2 regions of the Pseudomonas sp. CF161 genome follow, and region 2 is predicted to be linked to the other one. Evidence: predicted binding sites of a transcription regulator. Region 2 holds the regulator's gene; the other holds the start of a gene.
What was found. Region 2 encodes FliA, which starts transcription of late flagellar genes. Its sites were predicted from a motif close to CTAAAGTTTNNNNNNNNNNNGCCGNTAA; they were not measured.
Positions count from the first base shown of each region.

Region 1: CF161_RS18325 (methyl-accepting chemotaxis protein) is a predicted target of FliA. The motif match lies at 6,833-6,860, and genes of this name have one in related genera.

Region 1 is NZ_ATLP01000089.1:235,593-246,569, forward strand. It holds gene CF161_RS18285 (ABC-F family ATPase) at 1-787, shown strand, start outside; gene CF161_RS18290 (MFS transporter) at 964-2,151, shown strand; gene CF161_RS18295 (lipoprotein) at 2,153-3,190, opposite strand; gene CF161_RS18300 (FMN-dependent NADH-azoreductase) at 3,447-4,055, opposite strand; gene CF161_RS18305 (LysR substrate-binding domain-containing protein) at 4,183-5,091, shown strand; gene CF161_RS18310 (MmcQ/YjbR family DNA-binding protein) at 5,103-5,447, shown strand; gene CF161_RS18315 (DUF1294 domain-containing protein) at 5,444-5,872, opposite strand; gene CF161_RS18320 (undecaprenyl-diphosphate phosphatase) at 5,869-6,699, opposite strand; gene CF161_RS18325 (methyl-accepting chemotaxis protein) at 6,988-8,622, shown strand; gene CF161_RS18330 (AAA family ATPase) at 8,842-9,366, shown strand; gene CF161_RS18335 (hypothetical protein) at 9,711-10,160, shown strand; gene CF161_RS18340 (hypothetical protein) at 10,162-10,740, shown strand; gene CF161_RS18345 (hypothetical protein) at 10,805-10,977, shown strand, end outside.
Region 2 is NZ_ATLP01000107.1:88,481-99,457, reverse strand. It holds gene flhA (flagellar biosynthesis protein FlhA) at 94-2,223, shown strand; gene flhF (flagellar biosynthesis protein FlhF) at 2,235-3,554, shown strand; gene fleN (flagellar synthesis regulator FleN) at 3,674-4,504, shown strand; gene fliA (RNA polymerase sigma factor FliA) at 4,501-5,241, shown strand; gene CF161_RS24300 (chemotaxis response regulator CheY) at 5,408-5,779, shown strand; gene CF161_RS24295 (protein phosphatase CheZ) at 5,810-6,598, shown strand; gene CF161_RS24290 (chemotaxis protein CheA) at 6,611-8,875, shown strand; gene CF161_RS24285 (chemotaxis response regulator protein-glutamate methylesterase) at 8,923-10,059, shown strand; gene CF161_RS24280 (flagellar motor protein) at 10,059-10,799, shown strand; gene motD (flagellar motor protein MotD) at 10,815-10,977, shown strand, end outside.

The DNA of each region.
Region 1 (10,977 bases), on a different contig from region 2:
CGTCAGCCGCTTCTCGGCCAACGCCTCGAAAGCCAAGCAGGCCACTTCCCGGGCCAAGGCGATCGACAAGATCCAACTGGCCGAGGTCAAGCCTTCGAGCCGCGTGAGCCCGTTCATCCGCTTCGAACAAACCAAGAAGCTGCACCGCCAAGCCGTGATTGTCGAGCGCATGGCCAAAGGCTTCGACGGCAAAACCCTGTTCAAGGACTTCAGCTTCCAGGTCGAAGCCGGCGAACGCGTGGCGATCATCGGCCCGAACGGTATCGGCAAGACCACCCTGCTGCGCACCCTGGTCAACGAACTGACCCCGGACGCCGGCACCGTGAAATGGACCGAAGCCGCTGAGCTGGGCTACTACGCCCAGGACCACGCGTCGGACTTCGAAGACGAATCCAACCTGTTCGACTGGATGGGCCGCTGGACCAAGGAAGGCGAACAAATGGTTCGTGGCACCCTGGGCCGCATGCTGTTCTCCAACGATGAGATCCTCAAGTCGGTCAAGGTCATCTCCGGTGGCGAGCAAGGTCGCATGCTGTTCGGCAAGCTGATTCTACAAAAGCCGAACGTGCTGATCATGGACGAACCGACCAACCACTTGGACATGGAATCCATCGAAGCGCTGAACCTGGCGCTGGAAAACTACCCGGGCACGCTGATTTTCGTCAGCCATGACCGTGAGTTCGTCTCGTCCCTGGCCACCCGCATCATCGAACTCAGCCCAAGCGGCGTGACCGACTTCAGCGGCACCTACGACGACTACCTGCGCAGCCAGGGTGTAGCGATCTAAGCCCAGAGCCGCAATAAGCTGCATGCTGCAAGAAAAAGCCCTGTCCTGGTGACGGGGCTTTTTGTTTTTCCCCCACGGTGGTACGCCAGCGCGAAGAAATAGATAGCCTGCTTTCTTTTATTATCCAGCCACGCCATGATGCGGTTCTCCAACCGCCCGCCCGCGAACGAGCCCTCATGTCTGCGCAACAGCCGCCTGCCCCCAGCTCCACGACGATCACCCTGCAGATCGTTTCCATCGTTTTCTATACCTTTATTGCCTTCCTCTGCATCGGCCTGCCGATTGCCGTGTTGCCGGGTTATGTCCATGAACAGCTGGGTTTCAGCGCCGTGGTGGCCGGGCTGACCATTGGTTCACAGTATTTGGCAACGTTGCTCAGCCGGCCCATGGCCGGGCGGATGTCGGATAACGTCGGCACCAAACGCGCGATTGTCTACGGTTTGATCGGGATTCTTTTGAGCGGCGGCCTGACGCTGCTCTCGACCCTGCTGCAAAGCTATCCGCTGTTGAGCCTGACCATCCTGCTCGGCGGGCGCCTGCTGCTGGGGGTGGCCCAGGGCCTGATCGGGGTCGGCACCATCAGTTGGTGCATGGGCCAGGTTGGCGCCGAACACACCGCTCGCTCGATCTCGTGGAACGGCATTGCCTCCTATGGGGCGATTGCCATTGGGGCACCGCTGGGGGTGGTGATGGTCGACCAGTACGGTTTCGCCAGCCTTGGCATCGCCTTGTCACTGTTGGCGGCCCTGGCTCTGGTGCTGATCCGCAATAAAGCCTCGGTGCCGGTGGTGCGTGGCGAGCGCCTGCCGTTCTGGGCAGTGTTCGGGCGCATCGCCCCCTACGGCGCCAGCCTGAGCCTGGCCTCCATCGGCTACGGCACCCTGACCACCTTTATCACCCTGTTTTACCTGAATCGCGGCTGGACCGGCGCCGCCTACTGCCTGACCGTATTTGGCGTGTGCTTCATTGTGTCGCGACTGTTGTTCATCTCCGCCATCAGCCGCTTCGGCGGCTTCAGGGCCGCTATCGCCTGCATGAGCATCGAGACCCTGGGCCTGGTTCTGCTGTGGCTCGCGCCCTCCACCGCCTACGCCCTGATCGGCGCCGGGCTGACCGGTTTTGGCTTGTCGCTGGTGTACCCGGCGCTGGGCGTCGAGGCGATCAGGCAGGTGCCCAACAGCAGTCGCGGTGCGGGCCTGAGTGCGTATGCGGTGTTTTTCGATCTGGCGCTGGCGATTGCCGGGCCGTTGATGGGGGCGGTGGCGCTGAACCTGGGGTATTCGTGGATCTTCTTCTGCGCGGCGCTGCTGTCCGTCACCGCGCTGGGCCTGACGCTGCTGTTGCAGCGCCGGTCCAACGCCTGACTCACTGATCCGCGGTCTGCATCCCGGCGCGGCTGGATTTGCCCAGGGTGTGGGCGAAGAATTTGCCGGCCTCGGCAATCAGGTTACGGTGAATGTCTTCACGGTCGACACCATCGGCATCGGTGCACAGCGCCGGCATCGCAGCCAATTGCGCTTCGCTGCACGGGGCCATGAATACGAAATGCCCGGCGCCAGCCAGCAACTTGAAGTCCGGGGCCACCGGCAGCTTGCGTGCCAGGGCTGCGGCGTTCTTGTCCAGGGCCACCAGCTTGTCGCCGTCGCCACTGTAGAGCAGCACCGGTACATGCACGCCCGCCAGGGTGTGGCGACCGAACTTGAGACTCAGCGGCGCCATCAGCATCAAGGCGTGCACCCGGGCATCCGCCACCGGCTGCAAATCATCGCGATCGACAATCAGTTCGCCCTGGGTATTGCAGGCATCCCGGTCATCGGGACGTTCCTGGCAATAGCGCCGCAGGCGATCCAGGTCCGGGGTGGCGCCCGAGAGAATCAGCGCGGTTTCGCCACCGGCGGAATAGCCGATCACGCCCACCTGATCGGCGTTGACGAAAGGTGACAGCATCGGGTCGGCCAGGGTCGCGGTAATGGCTTCGGAGATCTGGATCGGCCGTCCATAAAGGTTGCTCAAGGTCCCGAGGCGGCTGTGGTCCTTGGAGTTGTCGCCGGGATGGATCACCGCCACCACCACGAACCCCTTGCGAGCCAGGGAGGTGGCCAGATCGTGCAGGGCCAGCGGGGTGCCGGTATTGCCATGGGACAGCATCAGCATCGGGAAGCGGCCAATGGCGACCTTGGCATCCTGGGTCGCCGCCACCTGGTAACCCTCAAGCGTGCTGTTGTGCTCGTAACCGGTGGACGGGTAAAAGGCGATGGCGCGCATGGGTTGCAGATCGAGCGGGTCGAGAAAGGTCATCTCGTGATAACCGACGCTCCAGTGCGGGTGCGGTGCAGGCGCGGCTTGCACCGAAATCAGGCTGCTGAGCAGGCAGATCAGTAACAGTGCACTGAGACGTTTCATGGGACGCCCACCTTTGCGACTGGATCGAGAAACCCTTTGCCCCTGCCCTCCCTTGCAGCCAAGGCCTTGCAACACATCTGGCGAACGCTGGCAGGGGGACAGGTAAAAGACCGATGAACTTCTATCTGCATAACCTGGGCCAGAAGGCGTGAAAGGCAAAAACAAAAAAACTCCGTACTCTGATCATTTTCGACACTGATCAGAATACAGAGTTTAGTGCGCGTTACCGCACTCGGATTAAGTCTTTACACAAGTCTTACGCGGCGGCGAATTGCTCTTCGATCTGCGCCTGGGCGTCGTTCAAGGCTTTGCTGCGTACTTCTTCACCGTACGCCAGGCCGTGGGCGCGGACGAACTCCAGATCGGTGATGCCGATAAAACCCAGCATGACCTTGAGGTAGTCTTCGTGGCCAACGCCGGTTGCCTGGCCCACATGCAGGCCGCCGGAGGTAGAAACCACCACCACTTTCTTGTTGCCGCACAGGCCTTCAGGGCCGGCTTCGGTGTAACGGAACGTCTGGCCGGCCACCGCAATGCGGTCGATCCAGGCCTTGAGCTGGGTCGGAATGCTGAAGTTGTACATCGGCGCGGCAATTACCACAGCGTCAGCCGCCAGGAACTCGGCCAGGGTCGAGGCACTGAGCTCGGCTTCGTGTTGCAGCGCGGCGTCGCGCAATTCGGCCGAGGTGCCGGCGGCAAGCAACGTGGCGGCGGAAAAGTGGCTGATGGCATCGCTGGCCAGGTCGCGGTAGGTGACCACCACCGATGGATCGGCGGCTTGCCAGGCGGCAACCACGTTGTGGCTCAACTGACGGGAGGCCGAGTGGTCGCCAAGGATGCTCGAATCGATATGCAACAGTTTCATGTGGGATCTCCAAGTGAGGATCGCCACCGGGCGATCAAGTGGGGGTGATCCTACAGATGAAACCAATAGCTGATTAGTCGGCATAAATGCGATAGTTCGTCTCACCAGTGGAACAGTCGAGCCCGTCATGCAAGACCTCAACGATCTTTATTACTTCGTCAAAGTGGTGGAAGCCGGTGGTTTCGCCGCCGCCGGGCGCCTTTTGGGCATCCCCAAGTCCCGCCTGTCGCGGCGCATTGCCCAGCTTGAAGAACGCCTCAACGCGCGCCTGCTGCAACGCACCACGCGGCAATTGAAGCTGACCGCGGTCGGCGAACGCTATTTGCGCCATTGCCAGGCCATGCTGCTGGAGGCGGAAATGGCCGATGAAGCCGTGGCCAGCATGTCCAGCGAGCCCCGCGGGCGCCTGCGGGTGTCCTGCCCGGTGGGCCTGGCGCACCAGTTCCTGCCACAGGTCATCAGCACCTTTCTCGGCAAACACCCCCATGTGCAGTTGGAGATGATGCTGCTAAATCGCCGTGTCGACCTGGTGACCGAGGGCATCGACGTGGCCCTGCGTGTGCGCGAACTGGGGGATGAAGACCCGCTGCTGGTCACCCGCCGCCTGCGCCAGGCGCAGACGGTGATGGTCGCCAGCCCGGACTTTCTGCGCGAGCGCAGCATCAGCCACCCGCAAGACCTGCACCAGGTGCCGGTGCTCGGAGCCCTGGAGGCCGATCGCCAGGTGCATTTGCGCATGTTCGACGAACAGGGCACTCAGTTTGATCTGGCGCTGGAGGCGCGGCTGGGCATCGACGACTTTATCGTGCGCAAGGCCTGCACCCTTTCAGGATTGGGCTTCACCGTGCTGCCGATGATGTACTGCGAGGAAGAACTGCAAACCGGGCAGCTGGTGCAACTGCTGCCCCAGTGGTCGCTGCCGGGTGGCTGGCTGCAGGCGGTTTATCCCCATCGCCGCGGGTTATTGCCGGCCGTACGGGCCTGGATCGACCACCTGACCGAATCCTTCAAGAGCTGCGGAGACCGAACCCTGTGAAAGCCAAACCCATGAGCGAAGACGACGTGGCGCAATTCTGCCTGGCCCTGCCCGGCGCCCGGGAAGACTACAAGTGGGGCGGCGTGCGGGTGTTTTCCATTGCCGGCAACAAGATGTTCGCCCTGCAAGGCCTGCGGGGCGACTCCCTGGCGTTCAAGGTCGACAAGGAGTTATTCCTCGGCCATGTCGACCGCCCGGGCATCCATCCCGCGCCTTATCTGGCGCGAGCCCATTGGGTGATCATGGACACGCCCTACCCGCTGGCCGCCGGCGAACTGCAAGAGCTGCTGCGGCGCTCCCATCAATTGGTGGTGGCCAAATTGCCGAAGCGGCTGCAAGTGGGCCTGCTGCTTTAGAGCAGGTTCGACAGCCCGGCGTCGAGAAACAGGCGGTCGATCCAGAACACCTGGTGCAACGCCACGATCAGCCAGAACAGCACCTGGTACGAGACCTTGCGCGTCTTGTGCCGGAACACTTGCTGCGCCAGCAAGGCACCCGGCCAGCCACCGGCCAGTTCCAGGGCGTGCAGGACCTTTTCCGGTGTGCGCTGGCCGTTGTTGCGGGCCTGGCGCTTGTCGTAGCCGTAGAGCACAAAGGTCAGGCCGCTGACGACCCCATAACCGACCAGGGGCAGCAGCGACACCCCCTGCTGCCATAGGGACAGCGAGCCGAACAACGGCAGCCCACACAGCAGGACGAATGCCAGCCACTTCAGGCGTGGGTGCGCAACCACCGTCCCGCTGTTGCGCCCGGGGCGAGCACTGCTCCGTGGTTCGCTCAAGACTTGGCCGCCGCCCAGTCCACCCAGCCGAACTGCCAGGTGGCGAGGATCAGCAGGCCGAACACGATCCGGTACCAGGCAAACGCGGCGTAACTGTGACTGGCGATGAATTTGAGCAGGCCCTTGACCGCGATCATGGCGAAGATAAACGCGGTCACGAAGCCGATGGCGAACACCGGCATGTCATCGGGCTGGAACAGATGACGGTATTTGTAGCCGGAATACACCGCCGCTCCGACCATGGTCGGCATGGCCAGGAAGAACGAAAACTCGGTAGCGGTCTTGCGCGACAGGCCGAACAGCAGGCCGCCGATGATGGTCGATCCGGAGCGCGAGGTGCCGGGAATCATCGCCAGGCATTGGGCGAAACCGACTTTCAGCGCGTCCTGCCAGGTGATGTCATCAACGCTGTGGGCATGCACCTCGTGCTCGCGGCGCTCGGCCCAGAGCATGATCACCCCGCCGACCACCAGGGCCGTGGCCACCGTGATCGGGTTGAACAGGTATTGATGGATCAGGTCGGCAAAAATCACCCCCAGCACCACGGCCGGGAAAAATGCGATCAGCAGGTTGACGGTAAACCGCTGGGCGCTGCGTTGCCTGGGCAGGCCCACCACCACGTCGAAGATCTTGCGCCGAAACTCCCAGACCACGGCCAGGATCGCGCCGAGCTGGATGATGATGTTGAACGCCATGGCGCGCTCACCGCCAAAGTCGAGCAGGTCCGCCACAATAATCTGGTGGCCGGTGCTGCTGATGGGCAAAAACTCTGTCAGCCCCTCGACAACCCCAAGTATCAACGCCTGAGCGGCGGTCCAAAGATCCATCAATCCCCCATAAGGCCGTGCTGCAGCAGGCCCTGATCGTTTTTTTAGTGTTCACTGCGATGAGCGTAGCGGTGGTCCGCGCGCAATAGAATTAACAACAACCGATGAAAAATCCGTGAAAAATCAAGACGGATTCAGGTTTTCCGCTGCGGGGCCGAAATCCTATCAGACATGCATGAATAACGCTTCGACCTTGTCTGGCCGACAGGCTCGGCGCCCCGGCCCGACAAGGTGCCTGAATACTCGCGACTATTGATGACAAGAACAACAAATCGGAGTGACGCAATGATGAATAGCTTGCGCAATGTATCGATCAGCCGCCGGCTGTGGCTGATCCTGATAGTCGCGGTGCTCATGCTATTGACCCTGGGCATGTTGATGCTCAAGCAGATCCACAACGATCTGTATCAGGCCAAGGCGCAGAAAACCCAACATGTGGTGCAGACCGCCAACGGCGTGCTGGCCTACTACCAGAGCCTTGAAACCGCCGGCACCCTGAGCCGCGAGGCCGCGCAGAAACAGGCCCTGAGCGTGATTCGCGGCTTGCGCTATGACCAGAACGACTACTTCTGGATCAACGACCTGACCCCAGTGATGGTCATGCACCCGGCCAACCCCAAGCTTGAAGGCCAGAACCTCTCGGCGATCAAGGACCCGGATGGCTTTGCCCTGTTCAACGAGATGGTCAACATCGCCAAGACCAAGGGCGCCGGCATGGTCGACTACCGCTGGCCGAAGCCCGGGGCGGACGCGCCGGTGCAGAAAACCTCCTATGTCCAGCTGTTCCAGCCCTGGGGCTGGATCATCGGTTCAGGGGTGTATATCGATGACATGCAGGCCGAGTTCTACACCCAGGTCCGTCAGGCGTCGTTTATCGGCCTGGGCATTGCGCTGCTGATGGGCCTGCTGGTGGCGCTGATCGCCCGCAGCATCGTGCGCCCCCTGCAGGAAACAGTGCACGCCATGGCCAATATCGCCAGCGGCGAAAGCGACCTGACCCGTACCCTCGATACCCACGGCCAGGATGAAGTCACGGAACTGGCGCGGCACTTCAACGGCTTTACCGCCAAGTTGCGCCTGGTGGTCAGTCAGCTGCAGGTGTCCGCTGGAGCCCTGGAACAGTCCTCGGCAGACCTGGGCAGCAACGCCAGCCAGGCCCAGGAACGCAGCCAGCAGCAATCGCAGCAGATGGAGCTGGTGGCCACCGCCATCAACGAGGTGACCTACGGCGTGCAGGATGTGGCAAAAAACGCCGAGCATGCCGCCAGTGAAATGCGCGATGCCGAGGCCCAGGCGCAACAGGGCCAGGTCAATATCGACGGCAGCCTGCAACAGATCGACCGGCTGTCGAGCACCATCGACCAGGCGGTTGAAGTCATTCGCACCCTGGCCGCGGAAAGTACCCAGATCGGCAGTGTGCTGGAGGTGATCCGCTCGATCGCCGAGCAGACCAACCTGTTGGCCTTGAATGCGGCCATCGAGGCGGCCCGCGCCGGTGAACAGGGTCGCGGCTTTGCGGTGGTGGCCGATGAGGTGCGGTTGCTGGCACAACGCACGCAGAAATCCACGGCCGAGATCCAGTCGATGATCGAGCGCCTGCAGAACCACTCCGAAGCCGCGGTCAAGGTGATTGGCGACAGCAGCCGTGCTTCGCAGATGACCATCGAACAGGCCGGCCTGGCCGGCCAGAGCCTGAATGCCATCGGCCAGGCGCTGCGCAACCTCAATGGGCTCAACGCCTCCATCGCCAGCGCCACCCTGCAGCAGGCCCATGTGGTCGAAGACATCAACCAGAACGTGACCCAGGCCGCCGGCCTGTCCCACAGCACGGCGATGGCGGCCGAACAGTCCAGCGCCGCCAGCCGCCACCTCAAGGAGCTCAGCGAGCAGCTCAACGGCCTGTTGCGCCAGTTCCGCGTCTAGCCCGCCACGGTGGCGGGCCCTGCCCGCCACCTTCGCCGCGCTCGCGGACTAACGCGCAGCGTCGCACTCTGGTTACAATCCGCGCCCTCCTCCATTTTCCCAAGGACTGTCCATGCCCGGGCTTGAACTGTTTGCCGTTGCGCTCGGCGCCGTTGCCGCCTGGCTCAGGGCCAACGCCGGCGGGCGGGCAAATGGGCGCGCCACTGCGGTCTCCCGAGCATGAAGGTGGTGGTGCTGACCGGCCCCGAGTCCAGCGGCAAGAGCTGGCTGGCCAACGAGTTGCAGGCGCGCCTGGGGGGCATCCAGGTCGGCGAGTACGTGCGCCACTTCATCGACCAGCAAGGCCGCGACACCTGCTTCGCCGATATCCCGCAGATCGCCCGGGGCCAACTGGCCTGGGAGGACGCCGCCCGGGCGCGCAACCCTGAACTGTTGATCCTCGACACTCATTTGCTGAGCAATATGCTCTGGAGCCAGACCCTGTTTGGCGACTGCCCGCCCTGGCTCGAACCCGAACTGCTGGCCCGGCGCTACGACCTGCACCTGCTGCTGTCACCGGAGCAGGTGGGCTGGGTCGACGACGGCCAGCGCTGCCAGCCGCAGCTGGAGCAGCGGCTGGGGTTTTTCCAGGCTTCGCGGGACTGGCTGGTGCAGCACCACCAGCCGTTTACGGTGGTCGGCGGTGATTGGGAGCAACGCCGGCAACTGGCCCTGGCTCAGGTCGGCCAATTGCTCGCCGGTTGAAGCCCGAACCCGCGCATTTTCCCGCCGAACAGGGCCCAAGTGTCCATTCCTGAAACAGGTGCCCGCCCCCATATCAGCCTGCGCCAAGGCTCGCCGTGATTGCTCGCGGATCTGTTAAGCCACTGATACAGCCTCCTGCGAACCCCTGATCTAGAGCATCGGCCCGCCTATGGCCATGTGCCGGTCCTGCCACCTGTCTCAGGGTTGAAACACTCGCGATCGCCGCCCCCGGCAAAAAAATCCAAGGCCTTGAATTTTCGAAAGAATTAAAAAGCGGCACAGCTCCTGCTCTCTTCCTGTCAACGCTCTGGTTAGGGCCAGCGCTCAGAAGAAGGAATGCCGCCGTGGGGAATATCAATCAAGGTTTGACCCGCCTCTTGCTGATCGGTTGTGCCGTCAGCGCGGCGTATTGCCTTCCGGTACAGGCCGCCGGCGACGGCGTGATTGTGCTGCAACGTACCGTCCAGGCTCAGCCCCTGGGCCGCAAAGCTCTGCAGCCAGACCCAAACCCGACCACCGTCAATACCAACCCGGCCGCTCGCATCACCCACATCATTAGCGGTAACGAAATGAGCGATGGCGAATTCGCCGGGATCAGCAGCGGTGCCTTGATTCGGACCACCGTCATGCCTGGCGGCACGGGTATGGCCGGAATGAATGTGGTGACCAATCCCAACGGCCTGCCAGGCATGGCCGCCAGCCACGGCGGTGGGTCGGGCAACTCGATCTCGGGGTCGATCAACCGCTCGATCAGCACCGGTATGACGCCGCTAAACAACCTGGGGGGCAAGTGAGATGAATCGGTCCCTGTTGTTTATCGCCCTGTTCACCTGCACCGCCGCCATGGCCGATTCGGCGAGCCAAGTCGCAGACACCTCGATCATCCAGAATTCCGGCAGCGGCTACACCGGCAACTTCAACGTCAACCAGGCCGCCGGCGACCAGCAACAGCAAGCCAACGTGCGGGCCATTGCGATTGGCACCAATGCCAGCGCCAGCACCAGCGTGAAACAGCGTCTGGACACGCCTGCCGAACGCTCGGTCAATGCCAGCAGCACCATTAGCGGCAACTCTTTCAGTAACGGCAACGGGGTACTGGGCGTGAACCAGTCGGCCGGGGCCAACAACCAAATGCTCAACGCCATGCGGATCAGCATCAGTGCCAATCCGCAAGGCATCGACGACAGCGTCCTGTCCCAACAGAACGTGGCGCTGTTACCAAGCTCAGGAGCAACTGACACTCATCAAGGCAGCCGCCAGGTCGTTACCAGCGACCAGGCCTTCACCGGCAGCCGTGGAGTGATTCAGGTGAACCAGAGTGCCGGGGTGGGGAACCGAATGGCTAACACCCTGAGCATCCGGGTCGCTGACTGACCCAAACGCAGTGCAATTAGAAAGTACCAACACTTAACCAACTAATAAGCACCGGAGAAACACCATGAAACCTACAATGGCTCTCAAACCACTGGTTTTCGCACTGGCTGCAGTAATGGCAATGGCTGCACAAGCGGGCGGCGGACAAGGTAATGGCAACGGTCATGGTAATGGCCACAACGATCACAATCAGGGTCCTGACCTGAACACTCTGCTGCAAATCACCGCCGGGGCCGG
Region 2 (10,977 bases):
TGTCGCATGGGCAAAAGTTGGAAGGCTTCTTGCAATACCCGTCCTGCGGCGCTTCCAGGCGTCAAAAGTTTGCTTAAGGAACGGGGAAAACCGGTGGATCGTACTCAGTTATTCAACAGCGCTCGCAGCAACCTGACTGACCTCGGACGAGGCAATCTGGGTGTGCCGGTGTTGCTGTTGGTCATGCTGGCGATGATGATGTTGCCCGTCCCGCCGTTTCTGCTGGACGTGTTCTTCACCTTCAACATCGCGCTGTCGATTGTGGTCCTGCTGGTCTGCGTGTACGCCCTGCGTCCGCTGGACTTCGCCGTGTTCCCGACCATCCTGCTGGTGGCCACGCTGCTGCGCCTGGCGCTCAACGTAGCGTCGACCCGGGTGGTGATGCTCCACGGCCAGGACGGTCATGCCGCGGCCGGCAAGGTGATCCAGGCCTTCGGTGAGGTGGTGATCGGCGGTAACTACGTGGTCGGTATCGTGGTGTTCGCGATCCTGATGATCATCAACTTCGTCGTGGTGACCAAGGGCGCCGGGCGGATTTCCGAGGTGAGCGCACGTTTCACCCTCGATGCGATGCCTGGCAAGCAGATGGCGATCGACGCCGACCTCAACGCCGGCCTGATCGACCAGCCCCAGGCCAAATTGCGCCGCCAGGAAGTGGCGCAAGAGGCCGAGTTCTACGGTTCGATGGACGGTGCCAGCAAATTCGTGCGTGGCGACGCCATTGCCGGCCTGCTGATTCTGTTTATCAACCTGATCGGCGGCATGGCGGTCGGTATCTTCCAGCACGGCATGAGCTTCGGTGACGCCGGCCGGGTCTACGCCTTGCTGACCATTGGTGACGGTTTGGTGGCGCAATTGCCATCACTGCTGCTGTCGACTGCGGCGGCGATCATGGTGACCCGTGCTTCGGGCTCCGAAGACATGGGCAAGCAGATCACCCGCCAGATGTTCACCTCGCCCAAGGCCCTGGCAGTCGCTGCCGGCCTGATGGCGGTGATGGGCCTGGTGCCCGGCATGCCGCACTTTTCATTCCTGACCATGGCGGCGGTGGCCGGTGGCGCCGCCTACCTGCTGTGGCGCAAGCACAACGTGGTCAAGGTTCAGGCATTGCAAGAGGTCAAACGCCAGCAGGAACTGCTGCCGTCGCCGGCCCGGGCCATGGAAACCAAAGAGCTTGGCTGGGATGACGTGACGCCGATCGACATGATCGGCCTGGAAGTCGGTTACCGCCTGATCCCCCTGGTGGATCGCAATCAGGGTGGGCAGTTGCTGGCGCGGATCAAGGGCGTGCGCAAGAAGCTGTCCCAGGACCTGGGCTTCCTGATGCCGACCGTGCACATCCGCGACAACCTTGACCTGGCGCCCAGCGCTTACCGTTTGACGCTGATGGGGGTGATCCTGGCCGAGGCCGAGATCTACCCTGATCGCGAGCTGGCGATCAATCCGGGGCAGGTCTACGGCTCGCTCAATGGCATCACCGCCAGGGATCCGGCCTTTGGCCTGGAGGCGGTGTGGATCGAGATCAGCCAGCGGGCCCAGGCGCAGTCCCTCGGTTACACCGTGGTCGACGCCAGTACCGTGGTCGCCACTCACCTCAACCAGATTCTGTACAAGCACTCCAGCGAGTTGATCGGCCACGAGGAAGTCCAGCAGTTGATGCAACTGTTGGCCAAGAGCTCGCCGAAACTCGCCGAGGAGCTGGTGCCGGGCGTGCTGTCGCTGTCGCAGTTGCTCAAGGTGCTGCAGGCGTTGCTCGCCGAACAGGTGCCGGTACGGGACATTCGCAGCATTGCCGAGGCCATCGCGAACAATGCCGCCAAGAGTCAAGATACTGCCGCTTTGGTGGCCGCCGTCCGCGTCGGATTGTCGCGTGCCATCGTCCAAAGCATTGTAGGCACTGAGTCCGAGCTGCCTGTGATCACCTTGGAGCCAAGGTTGGAACAAATATTGCTCAATAGTCTGCAGAAGGCAGGACAAGGCCAGGAAGAAGGCGTTCTGCTGGAGCCAAGCATGGCTGAAAAGCTGCAACGTTCGCTGATCGATGCGGCGCAGCGTCAAGAGATGCAAGGTCAACCGGTGATTCTGTTGGTGGCAGGTCCGGTACGCGCAATGCTTTCACGGTTTGGACGTTTGGCAGTCCCCGGTTTGCATGTGTTGGCGTACCAGGAAATCCCTGACAACAAACAAGTGACCATCGTTGCGACAGTAGGGCCCAACGGCTGAGGTAACGGGTTATGCAAGTTAAGCGTTTTTTCGCCGCCGATATGCGTCAGGCCATGAAACTGGTTCGTGATGAGCTGGGCGCAGAGGCCGCCATTATCGGCAACCGCCGCATTGCTGGCGGTGTCGAGCTGACGGCTGCCCTCGACTACAAGCTGTCGGCGCTGGCGCCGCGCGTGCCGAACATGGAGCTCGAGGATGAGCTGCGCAAGACCCAGTCGCGGATCGTGACCGCCCAGGCGGAATTGAGCCTGCGTGGCGACAGCGATGCCATGACCAATCGTCAGCTGTTCGCCGGCCTGCCACTGACGGCAGCCGAGCCGCTGATCGAACCGACTTTTTCCGAGCCGCACCGTCCGGCGCCGGCCCCTGTTGCGGCAGATGGCGTGGACCAGCGGGCGTTCGATTCGATGCGCTTCGAACTCAATGGCCTGCGCGAACTGCTGGAAGTCCAACTTGGTTCCCTGGCCTGGAGTCAGCTGCAAGGCAGCCGTCCGGAGCAGGCCAACCTCTGGCGTCGCCTGCAGCGTATCGGCTTGTCCGGCCCCCTGGCCCGTGACCTGCTGGCGCTGGTGACTGAAATCGACGAACCCCGTCAGGCCTGGCGCATGCTGCTGGCGCACCTGGCGCGGATGATCGTGACCCCTGAGGTCGAGCCTTTGGAAGAGGGCGGTGTGATCGCCATGGTCGGCCCTGCCGGCATGGGCAAGACCACCACCCTGGCCAAGCTGGCGGCGCGTTATGTGCTCAAGTACGGCGCGCACAATATCGCGCTGGTGAGCATGGACAGCTTCCGTATCGGTGCCCAGGAACAGCTCAAGACCCTGGGGCGCATCCTCAATGTGTCGGTGACCCATGTCGACCCGGGCCAGTCCCTGGCGCAGGCGCTCGACCCACTGTTGCGCAAGCGTGTGGTGCTGATCGATACCGCCGGCCTGCAAGCCAGCGACCCGGCCCTGCGCATGCAGCTCGAAAGCCTGGCCGGTCGCGGGATCAAATCGAAGAATTATCTGGTCCTGGCCACCACCAGCCAGAAACAGGTGCTCACCGCCGCCTATCACAGCTACAAGCGCTGCGGGTTGGCCGGTTGCATCCTGACTAAACTGGATGAAACAGCCAGCCTCGGTGAAGTGTTGAGCCTGGCGATCAGTCATGAATTGCCCGTTGCCTATCTGACCGATGGGCCACGGATTCCTGACGATCTGCACCTGCCGCGCCGGCACCAGTTGGTCAGCCGCGCAGTGAGCGTGCAGATGCAGGAAGAACCCAGCGAAGAAGCCATGGCCGACATGTTCGCGGACCTCTATCACAACCCCGCAAAACGGGTTGGATGAGGGTGGCCATGAAGAGATTGCACCGTATCTACATCGATGGTCTGCCATGCATTGTTCCAACGGTGAACGCGCAGCCAGTTATGTGGCCCCGTCTAAGTAAGACAAGGTAAAGAAAGAACATGGGCAGCATGCATCCCGTACAGGTGATTGCGGTGACCGGCGGCAAGGGTGGCGTCGGCAAGACTAACGTGTCAGTGAACTTGTCACTGGCCCTGGCTGAGCTCGGCCGGCGCGTCATGCTGCTGGACGCCGACCTGGGCCTGGCCAATGTCGACGTCCTGCTGGGCCTGACCCCCAAACGTACCCTGGCTGACGTCATCGAGGGCCGTTGCGAGCTGCGCGACGTGTTGCTCCAGGGCCCGGGCGGGATCCGTATCGTGCCTGCCGCCTCCGGCACCCAGAGCATGGTGCACCTGAGCCCGGCCCAGCATGCTGGCCTGATCCAGGCCTTCAGTGATATCGGCGACAACCTCGATGTGCTGGTCATCGACACCGCTGCGGGTATTGGTGACTCGGTAGTCAGTTTTGTCCGCGCGGCCCAGGAAGTCCTGCTGGTGGTCTGCGACGAACCGACTTCGATCACTGACGCCTACGCGCTGATCAAACTGCTCAATCGCGACTACGGCATGAACCGCTTCCGGGTCCTGGCCAACATGGCGCAAAGCCCGCAGGAGGGTCGCAATCTGTTCGCTAAGTTGACCAAGGTCACGGATCGCTTCCTGGACGTGGCTTTACAATACGTCGGTGCAGTTCCTTACGACGAATGCGTACGCAAGGCCGTGCAAAAGCAGCGTGCGGTCTATGAAGCCTTTCCTCGTTCGAAGTGCTCGCTGGCGTTCAAGGCCATTGCGCAAAAAGTCGATACCTGGCCGTTGCCTGCCAACCCACGTGGGCATCTGGAGTTTTTTGTCGAGCGTCTCGTGCAGCAAACAGCAGGACCGGTGCTATGACAGCCAGCGGCTACAACCTGTACAAGAAGTCGGCGCGTGACAGCCAATATGAATTGATCGAGCGTTATGCGCCTCTGGTCAAGCGTATCGCCTACCACCTGCTGGCACGGCTGCCGGCCAGTGTCCAGGTCGAAGACCTGATCCAGGCCGGGATGATCGGTTTGCTCGAAGTGTCGACCAAGTACGATGCGAGCAAGGGCGCAAGTTTCGAGACTTATGCCGGGATTCGTATTCGTGGGGCGATGCTCGACGAAGTGCGCAAGGGCGATTGGGCACCACGTTCAGTACACCGCAATACACGAATGGTCAGTGATGCCATTCGCTCAATTGAAGCTAAAACCGGTCGTGACGCTAAAGATCATGAAGTTGCGGCCGAACTTGAATTGAGCCTCGACGATTATTACGGGATTTTGAACGACACCTTGGGCAGCCGCCTGTTCAGCTTCGACGACCTTTTGCAGGACGGCGAGCATGAAGGGCTGCATGAGGATGGCGCGAGTGCTCATCTCGAGCCGTCACGCGATCTGGAAGATGAACGCTTCCAGGCGGCGCTGGCGGACGCGATTGCCAATTTGCCGGAGCGTGAGCGACTGGTCTTGGCGCTGTACTACGACGAAGAGCTGAACCTCAAGGAAATCGGTGAGGTCCTGGGGGTCAGCGAATCGCGGGTCAGCCAGTTACACAGCCAGTGCGCGGCCCGCTTGCGGGGGCGTTTGGGGGAGTGGCGAGCGCGCTGACAGGCAGTGTGGGGACACTGCGAACGGGACCGGTAAGGCGTGATGCCGCACCGGTCTTGCAGTGTGTATTCCATGCAGTCGTTGAGTGTTACGTCGTATTGATTGAATGGCGCGTTCAGGTGCTGGGCGCGTTTAAGACTGCTTGGAGGTCGAATTGGACAAGAACATGAAAATCCTCATCGTTGATGACTTCTCAACGATGCGGCGGATCATAAAAAACCTGTTGCGTGACCTGGGTTTCACCAACACGGTCGAGGCCGATGACGGTACTACCGCGATTCCGGTCCTCAACAGCGGGAGCATCGACTTTCTGGTAACGGACTGGAACATGCCTGGCATGACCGGTATCGATTTGCTGCGCCACGTGCGCGCCGACGAGAAGCTCAAGCACCTGCCGGTGCTGATGGTGACTGCCGAGGCCAAGCGTGAACAGATCATTGAAGCGGCTCAGGCCGGCGTCAATGGCTACGTGGTGAAACCATTCACGGCTCAGGCGTTGAAAGAGAAGATCGAAAAAATCTTCGAACGCATCGGTTGATGCGCGAAGACATTGCGCCACGGGGGAGCTATGGAGCATAACGAATCTTCATTGGGCGATTTTGAGTCGACCCTGAAAAAACATGCCCACGAACTGGTCGAGAGCCTTGAAAAAGGCAAGTTTGGCGAGGCTGTGCAACTGATCCATGAGCTCAATCAGACCCGTGACCGCGGCCTGTACCAGGAAGTCGGCAAGCTCACCCGCGAGCTGCATAGCGCGATCGTCAATTTTCAGATTGACCCGCATATGCCGCAAGCCGAGGAAGTTTCACAGATCACGGATGCCACCGAGCGCCTGTCCTATGTGGTCAGGCTGACCGAGGCCGCGGCCAATCGCACCATGGATTTGGTGGAAAGCAGCACCCCGCTGGTCAACGGCCTGAGCAACGATGCCCAGGCCTTGAGCGCTGACTGGGGGCGCTTCATGCGTCGCGAAGTCGGGGCTGAAGAGTTTCGCGAGCTGGCACGGCGCGTCGACAGTTTCCTGACGCGTAGCGAACAGGAGACCCGGACCGTTTCCGGCCATCTCAACGACATTCTGTTGGCGCAGGATTACCAGGACCTCACGGGCCAGGTGATCAAGCGTGTGACCCAGTTGGTCACGGAAGTCGAAAGCAATCTGCTCAAACTCGTCTTGATGGCCAGCCAGGTCGACCGTTTTGCGGGCATCGAACATGACCGCGAATCGATCCTGGCCGAAAAAGATCCGCAAAAACATCTCGCCAAGGGTGAAGGTCCGCAGATTCATGCCGATAAACGTGAAGACGTTGTGTCCGGTCAGGACGATGTAGACGATTTGCTTTCCAGCCTTGGATTCTAGGAGCACCCATTAATGAGCTTCGGCGCCGATGAAGAGATCCTTCAGGATTTCCTGGTTGAGGCCGGCGAGATTCTAGAGCAACTGTCCGAACAACTGGTCGAGCTGGAAAGCCGACCGGATGATGCGGATCTGCTCAATGCAATTTTTCGCGGTTTTCACACTGTTAAAGGGGGCGCCGGCTTCCTCCAGCTCAATGAGCTGGTGGAGTGCTGCCACATCGCCGAGAACGTCTTCGACATCCTGCGCAAGGGTGAGCGTCGTGTCGACTCGGAGCTGATGGATGTGGTGCTCGAAGCGCTGGACGCGGTGAACGGCATGTTCGGCCAGGTCCGCGAACGGACTCAGGTCACGGCCGCGACTCCGGAGCTGCTTGCGGCCCTGGCGCGGCTGGCAGAACCTGCGGCGGCGGTAGAGGTGGCGGCGGAGCCCGAAGTGGCCGAAGCGGTGGCCGAGCCGGTGGCTGAAAGCGAATCGGGGGATATCACCGATAACGAATTCGAGCTGCTGCTGGACTCGCTCAACGCCGCCAAGGCCGAAGCCGAGGCGCCTGCGGCGGCTCTGGTGGCCAGCAGCGATGCGGCCAGCGACGAAATCACCGATGCCGAGTTCGAGTCCTTGCTCGACCAGTTGCATGGCAAGGGCCAGTTCGCCCCGGATGCCGTCGCAGCGAGCGAACCCGCCGCGGCGAAAGCAGCGACGCCGGGTGCGAGCGACAGCAACGAAATTACCGATGATGAATTCGAAGCACTGCTCGATCAGTTGCATGGCAAGGGCAACTTTGCCGTGGACGCGCTCGAGTCTGCCGTCGCTTCGGTGCCGGCAGCTGCCGCGCCCGCCGCGGCTGCAGCCGGCAGCGACCTGATCAGCGATCACGAATTCGAATCCCTGCTCGACGAGTTGCACGGCAAGGGCAAGTTTTCCGAAGTGGCGGGTGCCGGTTCTGCCGCTCCAGCCGCTGCGACCGCGGCTGCGGTAGCGCCCAAGCCCGTGGCGAAAAAGCCCGAGCCCAAGGCCGAAGCTCCCAAGGCTGCGGCTCCTGCCGCCGCTGCCGCACCTGCTCCGGCACGTGCCGCCGCAGCGCCACCGCCAGAAAAGCCCGCCAGTGAAGCCGAGACCACCGTACGGGTTGATACCGCACGCCTGGACGAGATCATGAACATGGTCGGCGAACTGGTGCTGGTGCGTAACCGCCTGGTGCGCCTGGGTCTCAACAGCGGCGACGAAGCCATGCAAAAGGCCGTGTCGAACCTCGACGTGGTCACGGCTGACCTGCAGACCGCGGTGATGAAGACCCGGATGCAGCCGATCAAGAAAGTGTTCGGGCGCTTCCCGCGCCTGGTTCGCGACCTTGCACGGCAGCTGAAGAAAGAGATCAACCTGGAGCTGGTCGGCGAAGAAACCGACCTCGACAAGAACCTGGTGGAGGCCCTGGCCGACCCGCTGGTCCACTTGGTGCGCAACGCGGTCGACCACGGTATCGAGTCACCGGAAGAGCGCGAAGCCTCGGGCAAGGCGCGCGGTGGCAAGGTGATCCTGGCCGCTGAGCAAGAGGGCGACCATATCCTGCTGTCGATCTCCGATGACGGCAAAGGCATGGACCCGAATGTGCTGCGCGCCATCGCCGTCAAGCGTGGGGTGATGGACAAGGATGCCGCTGATCGCCTGAGCGACACCGAGTGCTACAACCTGATTTTCGCCCCGGGGTTCTCGACCAAGACCGAGATCTCCGACGTCTCCGGACGCGGCGTGGGCATGGACGTGGTGAAAACCAAGATTTCCCAGCTCAACGGTTCGATCAACATTTACTCGACCAAGGGCCAGGGCTCGAAGATCGTGATCAAGGTGCCGTTGACCTTGGCGATCATGCCGACCCTGATGGTCATGCTGGGCAACCAGGCGTTTGCGTTCCCTCTGGTCAACGTCAACGAGATCTTCCACCTGGACCTGTCGCGCACCAACGTGGTCGACGGCCAGGAAGTGGTGATCGTGCGCGACAAGGCGTTGCCACTGTTTTACCTCAAGCGCTGGCTGGTCCGTTCCGCCGCTCATGAAGAGCAGCGTGAAGGCCATGTGGTGATTCTTTCGGTGGGCACCCAGCGGATCGGCTTTGTCGTCGATCAACTGGTCGGCCAGGAAGAAGTGGTCATCAAGCCATTGGGCAAGATGCTGCAAGGGACCCCGGGCATGTCCGGCGCCACCATTACCGGTGACGGCCGCATTGCACTGATCCTCGATGTTCCAAGCATGCTCAAGCGTTACGCCGCACGGCGTATTTGATTCGGGGTGGCGGGGCGATTTGCCTCGCCCCGCCTAACGGAGTGTTTATGGCAGTCAAAGTCCTGGTGGTGGACGATTCGGGGTTTTTCCGCCGCCGCGTCTCGGAAATTCTTTCAGCGGATGCGAACATCCAGGTCGTCGGTACGGCGACCAATGGCAAAGAGGCGATCGATCAGGCCCTGGCACTCAAGCCGGACGTGATCACCATGGACTACGAGATGCCGATGATGGATGGCATCACGGCGGTGCGGCACATCATGCAGCGCTGTCCAACCCCGGTATTGATGTTTTCCTCGCTGACCCATGAAGGCGCCCGGGTAACCCTGGATGCGCTGGATGCCGGTGCGGTCGACTTCCTGCCCAAAAACTTCGAAGACATCTCGCGCAACCCCGAGAAGGTCAAGCAGCTGCTGTGCGAGAAAGTCCACAGCATCTCGCGCAGTAACCGTCGTTTCAGCAGCTACAGCACTCCGGCTCCGCAGCCGGCTGCCGCCCCGGCGCCTGCGCCATCGGGTATCAGCAGCTTCGGCAGCAGCAGTGCTGCGCCGCGTCCGTCCGCGCCGGCACCAGCGCCTGCCCGGGCTCCGGCGGCCAGCGCTTCGTCGCCGGCACCGAAACGCAAAGCCTACAAACTGGTGGCCATCGGTACGTCCACGGGCGGTCCGGTTGCCTTGCAGCGGGTGTTGACCCAGTTGCCGGCCAACTTCCCGGCACCGATCGTCTTGATCCAGCACATGCCGGCAGCCTTCACCAAGGCTTTTGCCGAGCGTCTGGACAAGCTGTGCCGGATCAGCGTCAAGGAAGCCGAGGATGGCGACATCCTGCGTCCGGGCCTGGCCCTGCTGGCGCCGGGTGGCAAGCAGATGATGATCGACGGCCGTGGCGCGGTGAAAATCCTCCCCGGCGATGAGCGTCTGAACTACAAGCCTTGCGTGGATATCACCTTCGGTTCGGCAGCCAAGTCCTACGGTGACAAAGTTCTGGCGGTGGTGCTCACCGGCATGGGCGCCGACGGTCGCGAAGGCGCACGCCTGCTCAAGCAGGGCGGCAGCGCGATCTGGGCCCAGGATGAAGCCAGCTGCGTGATCTACGGCATGCCAATGGCCATCGTCAAAGCCGACCTCGCAGACGCGGTGTACGGCCTGGATGACATCGGCAGGCATCTGGTCGAGGCCTGCATCTGATGGATGTCTTGAGCCTTATCGGGATCATCATGGCGTTTGTCGCCATCATTGGCGGCAACTACCTGGAAGGTGGTCACCTGTCGGCCCTGGCCAACGGTCCGGCGGCGCTGATTGTGTTGGGTGGCACCATCGGTGCGGCCTTGTTGCAGTCGCCGATGAGCGCATTCAAGCGTGCCGTGCAGATTCTGGGCTGGATCCTCTTTCCGCCCCGGGTCGATCTGCCCGGCGGCATCGATCGGGTCGTCAACTGGAGCCTGACCGCGCGCAAGGAAGGCCTGCTGGGCCTGGAAGGCGTGGCCGATGCCGAGCCTGACGCCTATTCGCGCAAAGGCCTGCAACTGCTGGTGGATGGCGCCGAGCCGGAAGCCATCCGCAGCATCCTGGAGGTGGACTTCTACACCCAGGAAAGCCGCGACATCGAAGCGGCCAAAGTCTTTGAAAGCATGGGCGGCTATGCGCCGACCATCGGCATCATCGGTGCGGTGATGGGCCTGATTCACGTGATGGGCAACCTCGCCGATCCGTCCCAGCTCGGCAGCGGCATTGCCGTGGCCTTTGTCGCCACCATCTACGGTGTGGCCAGTGCCAACCTGGTGCTGCTGCCGGTGGCGGCCAAGCTCAAGTCGATTGCCTTGCGCCAGTCGCGTTATCGCGAAATGTTGCTGGAAGGAATCCTGTCGATTGCCGAAGGTGAGAACCCTCGTTCCATCGAGTTGAAGCTGCAAGGCTTCATGGATTGATGGGAGGAATGGAGCATGGCCCGTCGCCGCAAGCCTGAAGAACACGTCAATCACGAACGCTGGCTGGTGTCCTACGCCGACTTCATCACCTTGCTGTTCGCGTTTTTCGTGGTCATGTACTCGATCTCGTCGATCAACGAAGGCAAGTACAAGGTGATTTCCGAGGCGCTGGTCGGTG